DNA from 4 places in the Mesorhizobium sp. P2_F8 genome. Region 1 is predicted to be linked to each of the others. Evidence: predicted binding sites of a transcription regulator. Region 1 holds the regulator's gene; each other region holds the start of a gene.
The links. The regulator PhoB, encoded in region 1, activates phosphate uptake and scavenging genes when phosphate is short. The targets are predictions, from matches to a motif close to TGTCATNNANCTGTCAT.

Region 2: the regulator PhoB is predicted to act here: its motif matches at 1,316-1,332, upstream of phnC (phosphonate ABC transporter ATP-binding protein).
Region 3: the regulator PhoB is predicted to act here: its motif matches at 1,683-1,699, upstream of AC1DZP_RS24000 (LTA synthase family protein).
Region 4: the regulator PhoB is predicted to act here: its motif matches at 1,262-1,278, upstream of AC1DZP_RS24585 (RNA degradosome polyphosphate kinase).

Annotation. Positions count from the first base shown of each region.
Region 1 covers NZ_JBFUFB010000001.1:352,771-355,978, forward strand. Annotated here, with positions in the region: gene AC1DZP_RS01665 (ROK family protein) at 1-813, shown strand, start outside; gene phoB (phosphate regulon transcriptional regulator PhoB) at 969-1,658, opposite strand; gene phoU (phosphate signaling complex protein PhoU) at 1,678-2,385, opposite strand; gene pstB (phosphate ABC transporter ATP-binding protein PstB) at 2,411-3,208, opposite strand, start outside.
Region 2 covers NZ_JBFUFB010000013.1:21,276-24,483, reverse strand. Annotated here, with positions in the region: gene AC1DZP_RS27620 (DapH/DapD/GlmU-related protein) at 1-470, shown strand, start outside; gene AC1DZP_RS27615 (DUF1868 domain-containing protein) at 557-1,267, shown strand; gene phnC (phosphonate ABC transporter ATP-binding protein) at 1,402-2,250, shown strand; gene phnD (phosphonate ABC transporter substrate-binding protein) at 2,352-3,208, shown strand, end outside.
Region 3 covers NZ_JBFUFB010000010.1:89,484-92,691, reverse strand. Annotated here, with positions in the region: gene fabG (3-oxoacyl-[acyl-carrier-protein] reductase) at 1-452, opposite strand, end outside; gene fabD (ACP S-malonyltransferase) at 513-1,460, opposite strand; gene AC1DZP_RS24000 (LTA synthase family protein) at 1,714-3,208, shown strand, end outside.
Region 4 covers NZ_JBFUFB010000010.1:187,079-190,286, forward strand. Annotated here, with positions in the region: gene AC1DZP_RS24575 (FAD-dependent monooxygenase) at 1-933, opposite strand, end outside; gene AC1DZP_RS24580 (zinc-finger domain-containing protein) at 953-1,198, opposite strand; gene AC1DZP_RS24585 (RNA degradosome polyphosphate kinase) at 1,435-3,208, shown strand, end outside.

The sequences.
Region 1 (3,208 bases):
AGTGTCGCCCGCATCGCGCTGGCGATCCAGGGCATCACCGACACACGTGCCCGCGCCATGCTGTGGTCGCCGATCACGCCGCACACCGATATCGCCTTCGCCGACATACTCGAGGACGAGTTCGGCATCCCTGCCACCATGGAGAACGACTGCAATATGATGGCGATAGCGTTGCGCTGGCGCGACCCTGATCGCTACCGCGACGACTTCATCGCCATCCTGTTGTCGCACGGCATCGGCATGGGTCTGGTGCTGAAGGGCGAGCTGTTCACCGGCACTCATTCCTCGGGCGGCGAGTTCGGCCATATGATCCATCGGCCACACGGCGCGCTGTGCCGCTGCGGGCGGCGCGGTTGCGTCGAGGCCTATGCCGGCAACTACGCCATCTGGCGCAACGCAAGGCAGATGAGTGAGGACGCGGAACCGGTCGCCGATGTCAGTGATGCCGACATGCGCGCGCTGGCGACCGCGGCCCGCGAGAGGGATGGACCCGAGCGCGAGGCCTATCGCAAGGCCGGCGAGGCACTCGGCTACGGTCTCGGCAGCCTGTTCGCGCTGATCGACCCGGCGCCCGTCGCCATGGTCGGCGTCAGCGCCGCCGCCTTCGACCTGATCGAGCCGGCATTGCGCGAGGCGATTGCCCAGACCGCCGGCGGCCAGCATTCGCAATCGATTTCTTTCGACACCGAACCGAACGAACTTCCACTGATCCGCGAAGGCTGCGCCACGCGGGCATTGACCTTTGTCGACCAGGAGATTTTCGCGCCCGGCACGCAGGCGAGGTCCGGCCTCGGCGGCAAGAACGTCGCGTGAATGGCGCGCCTGGATGTGTTGAGATTCAGGTTAGGCCGAGTCGAGAATGGCGGGTTCCAAGAACCGGAGCGGAGCGGACATTTGGATCCGTGAGTACCGGAAGCGCAGGAAACTGCCGTTCGCAGGCCCGGCATCACCTGAATATCAGCATATCCCTAATCTTCCCGGATTGCGTAACCAGCCCCGCGGATGGTGCGGATGACATCGGGCATGCGGCCATTGTTGACCGCCTTGCGCAGCCGGCCGACATGCACGTCGACCGTGCGTTCGTCGATGTAGATCGTCTCGCCCCAGACATTGTCGAGCAGTTGGCTGCGCGAGAACACACGGCCGGGATGGCGCATCATGAATTCGAGCAGGCGGAATTCGGTCGGTCCGAGCCGGATCTCGCTCTTCTTGCGATAGACCCTGTGCGATTCACGATCGAGCACGATGTCGCCGACCTTGAGCACGCTGGACAGCACTTCCGGCTTGGCGCGGCGCAGCAGCGCCTTGACCCTGGCCATGAACTCCGGCGTCGAGAACGGCTTGACCAGATAATCGTCGGCGCCTGTCGAGAGGCCCCGCACACGATCGCTTTCCTCGCCACGCGCGGTCAGCATGATGATCGGCAGCCGCTCGGTCTCGGGACGCATCCTTAGCCGGCGGCAGAGTTCGATTCCGGACACTGCTGGCACCATCCAGTCCAGCACCAGAAGGTCGGGGACGTTCTCCTGCAGGCGGATCTCGGCCTCGTCGCCGCGCGTCACCACCTCGACCTGGTAACCCTCGGACTCCAGATTGTAACGGAGCAGCACACCTAGCGGCTCCTCGTCCTCCACCACCATGATGCGTGGCGCGATCATCGACTGGTCACCCCTGCCGTCATGCCGCCGGCGCGGACATTGCCGTCTCGTCCTGCTTCGGACGATTGGCGGGCAGCTGCGTGCCGGTCAAAACATAGTACGCATTTTCCGCGATGTTGGTGACGTGATCGCCGATGCGTTCGAGGTTCTTGGCGCAGAACAAAAGATGCGTGCAGGCGGTGATGTTGCGCGGGTCTTCCATCATGTAGGTCAGGAGTTCGCGGAACACGGAGGTGTATTTGACGTCGATGCGCTCGTCGTCGGCGCGCAGCTTCGCCAGCGCCGCCGCGTCGCGCGCCGTATATTCCTCGATGACGCCCTGTACCTGGATCAGCACCAGCTGCGCCATTGCGTCGATGGAGTGCGACAGGTCGCGCGGGGTGACACTGAGGCCGACGGTGCCGACGCGCTTGGCGATGTTCTTGGCAAGGTCGCCAATACGCTCGAGGTCGCCGGCCATGCGGATCGAACCGACGACATGACGCAGATCGTCGGCCATCGGCTGACGCTTGGCGATCAGTGTGATGGCGCGGTCGTCGAGCTCGCGCTGGCGCGCGTCCATGATCGCATCGTCGGAGACGACGCGCTGCGCCAGGGCGTTGTCGGAATTCAGCAGCGCCTTGGTGGCGCCGCCGACCATCGAGCCGGCGAGGTCGCCCATGTCGCGGATCAGCCTGCTGATCTGTCCGAGATCCTCGTCGAAAGAAGCGACTGTGTGTTCGCCCATGATCTTAGTCCTCGTATGCCTGAGCTCAGCCGAAGCGGCCGGTGATGTAGTCCTGCGTGCGCTTCTCGCGGGGCGACGTGAAGATCTTCTCGGTGCGGTCGAACTCGACCAGTTCGCCCAGATACATGAAGGCGGTCTGCTTCGACACGCGCGCCGCCTGCTGCATGTTGTGGGTGACGATGACGATCGTGTAGTCGGCTTGCAACTCGTCGATCAGCTCTTCGATCTTGGCGGTCGACAGCGGGTCAAGCGCCGAGGCCGGCTCGTCGAGCAGGATGACTTCCGGCTTCACCGCCACGGTGCGGGCGATGCAGAGTCGCTGCTGCTGGCCGCCGGAGAGGCTGAGGCCGCTGGCGTTGAGCTTGTCCTTGACCTCGGTCCACAGTGCGGCGCGCTTCAGCGCCTGCTCGACACGGCCATCCATCTCGGACTTGCTGATCTTCTCGTAGAGCCTGACGCCGAAGGCGATGTTCTCATAGATCGACATCGGGAACGGAGTCGGCTTCTGGAACACCATGCCGATCTTGGTCCGCAGCAGGTTGAGGTCCTGCGAGCGGTCGAGAACGTTCTGGCCGTCGAGCAGCACCTGGCCCTCGGCCGTCTGCTTGGGATAGAGCTCGTAGATGCGGTTGAAGACGCGCAGCAGCGTCGACTTCCCGCAGCCCGAAGGTCCGATGAAGGCGGTGACGCTGCGCTCGGGCAGCGACAACGTGATGTCCTTCAGCGCCTTGCTCTGGCCGTAGTAGAAGTTGAGGTTCTTGACCTCGATCTTGGCCTTGCCGGCAATTGCCTCGGCGGCGATCGTCATGTCTGGAGACAACAT
Region 2 (3,208 bases), on a different contig from region 1:
CCGTCTGGTGCGCGACGATCGGCAAGTTTTCCAACATTGCAGCCAGCGTGCGCATCAACGCCACCAACCACCCGACATGGCGGCCGACGCTGCACCATTTCACCTACCGCGCCTCCGACTATTGGGACGACGCCGAGCACGAGAGCGAGTTCTTCGCCCAGCGACGCGCCAAGCGGGTCACCATCGGCCACGACACCTGGCTCGGTCACGGCTCGACCATCCTGCCCGGCGTCACTGTTGGCGATGGCGCCGCGGTCGGCGCCGGTGCCGTCGTCTCGAAGGATGTCGCACCTTACACCATCGTCGGCGGCGTGCCGGCCAGACCGATCCGCGAGCGTTTCGACCGCCGCACCGCCGAACGCTACCAGGCGCTCGCCTGGTGGGACTGGGACCATGCCAAGCTGCGGACAGCACTGGATGATTTCCGGGAACTGTCGGCCGAGGCCTTTCTGGAAAAATATTGCGAATAGGCGATCACATCATTGTCATGGGTGAGCCTGTTTCATCTCCCTGACACATCGCCGGGGCAGGACGCCATCTGCCCTGGAGATCGCAAATGCCTGTTTCTGTCAGACCCTCGCTCGCCGGATTCTTTGCCGGCTCCAATCCGAAGCCGCCCGTTCATCTCGGCACGCGCTACGACATGTCGGGCAATTTCCTGATCGAGCCCGGCAACACGGTCGTCAGCCATCTCGTCAGCGGTTCGCCCTCCGAGGCCGTGGTGCTTGCGGTGCGCGACCGGATGCTGGCGATGCCCGATGCCGACCGGCTGGCCTTCACCCCCGTCTCCAGCCTGCACATGACGCTGTTCCAGGGCATCATCGAATATCGCCGCCGCTTGCCCTACTGGCCACATGACGTGCCGCTCGACACCAGCATCGACGCCATGACCCGCCTCTATTTGGAACGCTTGAAGGGATTCAAGGGCCTCGGCCCGTTCAACATCAAGGTGGTCGAAATCGTACCGACCGGCCTTACCGTTGCCGGCGCGACCGACGAGGACGTGCGCATCATGGGCGCATGYCGCGATGCCTTGGCGGTGCCGTTCGGCTACAGGCATCCCGATCACGACAGCTACGTCTTCCACATCACCTTCGCCTATCAGATCCAGCGTCTTGCGGATGACAGGGCGGCCGTATGGCAGCAACTGTTCGATGACTCTCTCGCGCTTTTCGCGCGGCAGGCTCCGGCGATCGAGATCAAGGCGCCGGCCTTCTGCAGCTTCAGGGACATGGAGCATTTCGAGGAGTTGCAGGTGCTCGGCTGATCGACACCGACAGGCGCCTGACGCCGCGCCTGTGGGCAGTAACAAAACTGACATCAATCCGACACCGCAGGTTCATGGCGCTGCGCTAGCGAAGTTCTTAACAGACCTTCAACGCGACTGGACTGGAAACGACCATGTCAGCCACGCTCGAAATCCGCGGCGTCACCCGACGATTTGGCAAGAACACTGCCGTCAGCGATATCAACGTCTCGATCCCGCAGGGTCAGATGGTTGGCATCATAGGCCGTTCGGGTGCGGGCAAATCAACCCTTCTTCGCATGATCAATCGTCTCATCGACCCCAGCCAGGGATCGATTTTTTTTGACGGCGCCGAGGTCTCCCAGCTCCGCGGTTCGCCGCTCCGGCGCTGGCAGCGCGACTGCGCCATGATCTTCCAGCAATTCAACCTGGTGCCGCGCCTCGACGTGCTGACCAATGTGCTGCTCGGCAAGCTGAACCACCGTTCGACCATGTCAAACCTGCTCGGCATGTTTTCCCGCGCCGAGTGCGCCGAGGCGGTCGCCGCGCTCGAGCGGCTCGACATCGCCCGCACCGCAATGCAGCCTGCCGGCACTTTGTCGGGCGGCCAGCAGCAGCGCGTCGCCATTGCCCGCGCCATGATGCAGCAGCCCAAGGTGATCCTCGCCGACGAGCCGATCGCTTCGCTCGACCCACTCAACGCCAAGGTGGTGATGGATTCGTTGCAGGACATCAATCTGCGCGAAGGCATCACCGTCGTCACCAATCTGCACACGCTGGACACTGCCCGCGCCTACTGCAACCGCATCATCGGCATGGCCGCCGGCAAGGTCGTCTTCGACGGCCCGCCGGAAGAGCTCAACCGCGAGGCCGTCCGTCTCGTCTATGGCGCCGACAGCAATGGCGGCGAAATCTCCGAAGCCATCACCTCGACCAGCATCGCCTACAAGCAAAAGATCACTGCATCCGCCGGACCGCTCGAGCCCGCATTCCCGGGATATTGAGTCAAGAAAGAGCGACCTGGATCGCCAGCCCGCGTCAAGGGCACCCGTCAGAATAACCAACGCTACCGGCGCGGGGCCGGAACCCACAGGAGAGATATCCAATGTTCAGGAAGATAGTTTTTAGCGCCGTTTCGGTGCTCGCCATGGCAACCAGCATGGCCCACGCCGCCGATATGAAGGAATTCCGCGTCGGTATCCTTGGCGGCGAGAACGAAACCGACCGGCTGCGCAACTACCAGTGCCTGGCCGACCATCTGAAGGCCGAATTTGGCTTCGAGAAGGTCTCGCTGTTCCCCGCCGCCGACTATGACGGCGTCATCCAGGGCCTGCTCGGCGGAACCCTCGACTTCGCCGAACTCGGCGCTTCCGGCTATGCCAGCGTCGCCCTCAAGGACCCGAAGGCGGTAACCCCGATCCTCACCACCCAGCAGACCGACGGCGCCACCGGCTATTATTCGATCGGCCTGGCGCTCAAGTCTTCCGGCATCACCGACATCAAGTCGGCCAAGGGCAAGAAGCTCGGCTATGCCGATCCGGATTCGACCTCCGGCTATCTGATCCCGCTGACCCAGATCCCGAAGGACACCGGCGCTTCGAACGAAACCTTCTTCGCTTCGACCCAGTTCAATGGCGGCCATGAGAACAACGTCCTGGCCGTGCGCGACGGCAAGGTCGACGTCGCGGTGGACGATTCCTCGGGCATCGGCGATTTCAAGAACGGCTACACCTCCGGCACCTTCCACAAGGAAGTCGCCAAGGGCGCTGTCGACCCGAACGACTTCGTCGAAGTCTGGCGCTCGGGCCTGATCCCGAACGGCCCGCTGGTCGTGCGCACCGCGCTCGGCGACGACATGACCGCCAAGCTGACCGCGTTCTTCACCGCCCTGCCCACCAAGGACAAGGCTTGCTTCGAGGGCGTCGAAGGCGGCGATTTCACGGGCTACGTTCCGGTGAAGGC
Region 3 (3,208 bases), on a different contig from region 1:
TTGGCCTGGCCGGGATTGCCGGTGACACCGACAACCGAGGTGATGTTGATGATACGGCCGTGACGGCGGCGCATCATGGGATGGGTGAGTTCGCGGGTCAGCCTGAAGACAGCGGTCAGGTTGACCTCGAGCACGGTATCCCAGTCGGCGTCCGACATGCGCACGAACAGCCCGTCCTTGGTGATGCCGGCATTATTGACCAGGATGTCGACGCCTTCGAGATCGGCCTCCGCCTTCTGGCCGAGCGCCTTGACCTCGTCACGGTTCGACAGGTTGGCCGGGAACAGCTTGACCCGATCGCCAAGCTCCGCGGCCAGCGTCTCCAGTTTCTCGACGCGCGTGCCATGCAGGCCGACGATGGCGCCTTGCGCATGCAGCACCCTGGCGATCGCCTCGCCAATGCCTCCCGATGCGCCGGTGACGAGTGCCTTGCGGCCAGTCAATTCGAACATTTTTGTCTCCTGATTGAGAAGAGAACACCCTTTGCACGGGCAGGGTCAAATGGCACTAGATTAAGCAAGCGTCGCCAGCGCCGCCTCGACATCAGCCGCGGAGCCGACCGACGCGATGGCGATGTCGCGGTTGATGCGCCGCGCCAGGCCTGAAAGCACCTTTCCGGCGCCGATCTCGTAAAGCGTGGCGATGCCGTTTGCGCCGAACCATTCCACAGTCTCGCGCCAGCGCACGCGGGCAACCACCTGCTCGACCAGACGCCGCGCGATCTCGTCCGGATCATTGGTCGGGGTGACGGTGACGTTGGAGACGATGGGAACCACCGGGGCGGCCTTCGCCACGCTGGCCAGAGCCTCGCGCATGATCTCGGCCGCTGGCATCATCAGCGCGGAGTGGAAAGGCGCCGAAACCTGCAGCATCAGCGCCCGCTTGGCGCCCTTTTCCGTGCAAAGTTTCGCCGCCAGCTCCACTGCGCCCTTTGTGCCTGAAATGACCAGTTGGCCGCCGCCATTGTCGTTCGCCACCTGGCAGACAGAGCCAGCCCCTTGGGCAGCCTCGGCGCAGGCGGCTTCTACATCCGCCTGTTCCAACCCGATGATAGCCGCCATGGCGCCCTCGCCGGCCGGCACCGCCGCCTGCATGGCATTGCCCCGGATGCGCAGCAGCCTGGCGGCATCGGCAACCGAAACGAAGCCGGCGGCCGCGAGCGCCGAATATTCGCCCAGCGAATGGCCGGCGACATAGGCGACCTTGTCCTTCAGCGAGAAGCCGCGCGATTCCAGCGCCCTGATCGCGGCCAGCGACACCGCCATCAGCGCCGGCTGGGCATTGGCGGTCAGCGTCAACGTCTCCTCCGGCCCTTCCCAGATCAGCTTCGACAGGTTTTCGCCAAGCGCGTCGTCCACCTCCTGGAAGACCCTGCGCGCCTCGGGAAAGGCATCGGCGAGATCCTTGCCCATGCCGACAGCCTGGCTGCCTTGTCCAGGAAAGGTGAATGCAACGGCCATATGAGGGCTCCCAAGGGCTGGTTTTGCTTGCCCGATAGTCGGGTTTTTCTTGCCTGTGACGCAAGGCAGGCCGCCAAGTCAAGCCCAGTTCGACCCTGGCCGGCGGCACCATCGCCGGCCGAGTGCCTGTTCCGAAAGGCTTTTTGGCGATCACTCCTGATGAAAACCGCTCACGAATCGTTTGCTGGCTCTTCTTATTTCCGCCACAGGCGCTAGCTTTGCGTGACAATTATATGACAATCGAGTGACGAGTTTGTCGCTGGGTGGGGAAGTTAAAGTGGCAAAGAGTTCTAAACGCGTCGGCAAAGCCGCGCCACAGTTCCTGGAAGACGACCCGTCCACCGGTTATCTGCCGGGCAGGACATGGCCGGTCGTGCGCTATGGGCTGGTCAGCCTGGCAATCGCGGCCGTCATGGTGTTTGCGATCGAATTGATCGTGCGCGGCGACTTTGCCGGCACGGTCGCCTTCTTCCTGCAGCCGCTCAAGCCGGGTTGGACCACCATCGTCGTGTTCGCGCTGATCCTGATCGGCCTTGATGCCGTGCTTGGCCGCAGCCACCAGAGCCTGATGATCGTCGCACCGCTGACCCTTTCCCTTGCCTTCGTCGGCCACCAGAAGTCGCATTATCTCGGCGATCCGCTCTATCCCACCGATTTCCTCTATGCCCGCCAGATCTTCGCGCTGCTGCCCCTCCTGGTGCGCGACCGGCCGATGACCGCGCTCGCCATGGTGGTCGGCATCGTCGCCGGCCTGTCGCTGCTCGTCTATGGCTGGCGGCTATGGCGCCGCAAGGTTCCGGCGCTCAGCCGCAAGGGCCGCCTTGCCCGGCTGACGCTGGCGGTGCCGCTGCTCGCCTTCTTCGTTTCGATCATGGACTACGCCACCTTCTCCTGGACCAGGGACCGGCTGCAGATCATCCCGATCATGTGGGACCAGAAGGAAAATTATGCCTCCAACGGCTTTGCCCTGGCCTTTGCCCTCAACGTGCCGATGGCCCATGTCTCGGCACCGCCAGGCTATTCAGACAAGGCAATCGCGGCGATCGACAGGACCGATGTGACCGCCTCGATGCCGGCGGAAAAGCCCGACATCATCATTGTCATGAGCGAATCCTTCTGGGATCCGACCAAGCTGCCCGGCGTCACCATCACGCCCGACCCGATCCCCAACGTGCGCGCGTTGCGCTCGGGCTCGATGTTCTCGCCCGAATTCGGCGGCATGACCGCCAACATCGAGTTCGAGGCGCTGACCGGCTTTTCCAACGCCTTCCTGCCGGCCGGCAGCATCCCCTATCAGCAATATGTGCGCACGCCGACGCCTTCGCTCGCAACCTTCCTCAAGAGCCAAGGCTACCGGGCGCGCGCCATCCATCCCGGCACCAACTGGTTCTGGAACCGTGGCGCGGTCTATGCGGATTTCGGCTTCAACGATTTCAAATCAGAAGAGACGCTGCCCCCTTTGCAAAAGCGCGGGCCGCTGGCGTCCGACGCGGCGATGACCGACGAGATCATCAGCGAGGCCGACGCCAGCGATGAGCCGGTGTTTTTCTTTGCGGTCAGCCTGCAAAACCACGGCCCCTACGAGCCGAACCGCTATTACAATCCAACACACACGGTGCAGGCACCGATCAGCCAATGGGCACGCGAATCGCTGCTAAGCTACGCCGAGGGGTCAGCCGACGCCGATCGTGGCCTTGAACGCCTTGTCGAATGGGCGAAGAAACGCTCCCGTCCCACCGTGATCGCCT
Region 4 (3,208 bases), on a different contig from region 1:
CGCGGCATCGCCGATCAGCACCATGCCCGGCGCCGTCCAAGGTTGTTTGCTGTCGACCGTATGGATCGGCCACGCCGTCCACCGGCCGGCTTCCTCGATCAGACGAGCAAGTGCTGCTGCCGTACCGCGCATGGCACCGGTCAAGATCCCGGTGTCGGCGTTCCCGGACCAGCCCTCGGCAATGCGTTCGCCTTTGGTAAAGGCGACAAGATTGAAGGCAGCACTCTTGCTGACGGGATAGGCGACCATGTGGAAGCCGGGATGCAGGAAGGTCGTGACGCAATTGGTGGCGCCGATCGCGGCGAAGGCTTTTCCGGCAGCGCTGTCGGCGGGAATGGTGGCACGCCAGGCCAGTTCGCCCGAAAAGTGACTTCTTGGCGAGGGCGCTCCCTTGGTTGTGTCGACAAGCCCGCGCACCGATGACCAGACGCCATCGGCGCCGACCAGCAGCAAGCCCTGGGCCTCGATGGTCTCGCCGTCCATCTCGGCAGCCACGGTGACGCCATGGCTGCCTTTGGCAACGCCGCTGACATGCGCGCCGGAAGTCAGATGAATGTTCGGCATTTCGGCAACGCGCGCAGTCAGTGCGCTCTGCAAGTCAGCCCTGTGAGCAACGAGATAGGGTGCCTGCCAGCGGGCTTCGGCGGCTTGTCCCAGCGGCACGCGTGCCAGTTCGCGCAACGTCGCGGCGTCCTTCAACACCACCGCTTCCGGCCGCACCGCTGCCGGCAGCAGCCGGTCGAGCGCGCCAAGGTGGCGAAGAATGCGAGTTGCGTTGGGAGAAAGCTGGATGCCGGCGCCTGCGGCTTCCAGACGCTGCGCCTGTTCGAACACCTGCACGGGGTAACCGCGTTTGGCGAACGCCAGCGCGGCGGTCAGCCCGGCGACGCCCGCCCCGGCGATGACGATTTGCCGGGACCGCGTGTTGTCCATCGGGCTTGCCGCGAAGGAATCAGGCGGCTTGGTCGATGTAGATACAGCCGGCCGGCAGCGTTTCTGTCGCCTTCAGCTTGGACGAATAGCGGTAGAGCGTCGAGCAATAGGGGCAGACTTTTTCGTTGTCGTCGCCCATGTCGAGAAACACATGCGGGTGGTCGAACGGCGGGTTGGCGCCCGTGCACATGAATTCCTTGACGCCGATGTCGATCGCCGGGTGGCCCGCATCGTTCTGGAAATGGGGAATGGAACCGCCTGCCATCGTCGTCTCCTTAACGCAGTCTCTTCTGCATCTGGATCATAACCGGTCTCTTTGCAAGTTCGATGAAATCAAACTGTCGCAAAAGCCTGTCAGAGGATAAGTTAAGCCGGTTAAGGCAATGACCCCGAAAACGGAATCGGGTTACGGAGAGGGTCAGGCCTCGCTTCAGGTCACCTGCGGCGCATCCGGGAAGGTTGTGTCGCTCGGCGGCGGAGCATGCGGGAAGAGCAGGAAAAATGAACGAACTGAAGCCGGTGCAGAGCGAATTCGTGAATGTCGAGGTGGCTCGCCCGGAGGGCGGCAACCCGGATCGCTTTGTCAACCGGGAGTTTTCCTGGCTGCAGTTCAACCGGCGCGTTCTCGAGGAGTCGCTGAACCTCAATCATCCGCTGCTGGAGCGCGTCCGTTTCCTGTCGATCTCGGCGGCCAACCTCGACGAGTTCTTCATGGTCCGCGTCGCTGGTCTTGCCGGCCAGGTGCGCGAGGGCATCACGCTGAAGAGCCCTGACGGCCGCACCCCCGAACAGCAGCTCGAGCAGCTGCTGCGGGAGGTCGAACGGCTGCAGGAAGACCAGCAGAAGAGCCTTTCGGCACTCATCGTGCTGCTCAACAAGGAAGGCATCGAGAGCATCACCCGTGACGCACTGACCAAGGACGAAAAGATCTGGCTGGAAGACCATTTCCAGGAGCAGGTGTTTCCGGTGCTGACGCCGCTGTCGATCGACCCGGCGCATCCGTTCCCGTTCATCCCCAATCTCGGTTTCTCGATGGCGCTGCAATTGCGCCACCGCAAGAACGGCGAAGAGATGAGCGCGCTTCTGCGCCTGCCTGTGGCGCTGAAGCGCTTCATCCGTTTGCCGGACCGCAAGCACCATGTCCGTTTCATCCCGCTGGAAGAGGCAGTCGGCCTCTATATCGGCAAGCTGTTCCCAGGCTATGAGGTCAAGGGCTCCGGCACGTTCCGCATCATCCGCGACAGTGATATCGAGGTCGAGGAGGAATCCGAGGATCTGGTGCGCCTGTTCGAGACGGCGCTGAAGCGCCGCCGCCGCGGGTCGGTGATCCGCATCGAATTTGACGTATTGATGCCGGCCGAACTGCGCGACTTCGTTGCCGGCGAGCTAGGCGTATCGTCGAGCCGCATCAGCGTTCTGACCGGTCCGCTGGCGCTCAGCCAGATTTCCGAGATCGTCGCCGTCCCGCGCGACGACCTCAAGTTCACGCCCTACAATCCGCGCTTTCCCGAGCGCATCCGCGAGCACGGCGGCGACTGCTTCGCCGCCATCCGCGAGAAGGACATCGTCGTCCATCACCCCTACGAATCCTTCGATGTGGTGGTGCAGTTCCTGCGCCAGGCGATGGCCGATCCCGAAGTGGTGGCGATCAAGCAGACGCTTTACCGCACTTCCAACGACAGCCCGATCGTGCGCGCACTGGTCGATGCGGCGGAGGCCGGCAAGTCGGTGACCGCGCTGGTCGAGCTCAAGGCGCGTTTCGACGAGGAAGCCAACATCCGCTGGGCGCGCGACCTGGAGCGCGCCGGTGTGCAGGTCGTGTTCGGCTTCCTCGAGTTGAAAACCCATGCGAAAATGTCGCTGGTGGTGCGGCGCGAGGACGGCAAGCTGCGCAACTATGTGCATCTCGGCACCGGCAACTACCATCCGGTCACCGCGCGCATCTACACCGATCTGTCTTTCTTCACCACCGATCCCACGATTGCCCGCGATGTCGCCCAGCTCTTCAATTTCATCACCGGCTATGCCGAGCCGACGGATGAAATGCGGTTGGCAATCTCGCCGTTCACGTTGAGAAGCCGCATCTTGAAGCATATTGCCGACGAGATTGCTCATGCGGTGGACGGGAGGCCGGCGCGCATCTGGATGAAGATGAACGCGCTTGTCGATCCGATCATCATCGACGCGCTCTATGACGCCAGCCGTGCCGGCGTCGAGATCGACCTCGTCGTGCGCGGCATCTGCTGCCTGCGGCCGCAGGTGCCGGGCCTGTCGG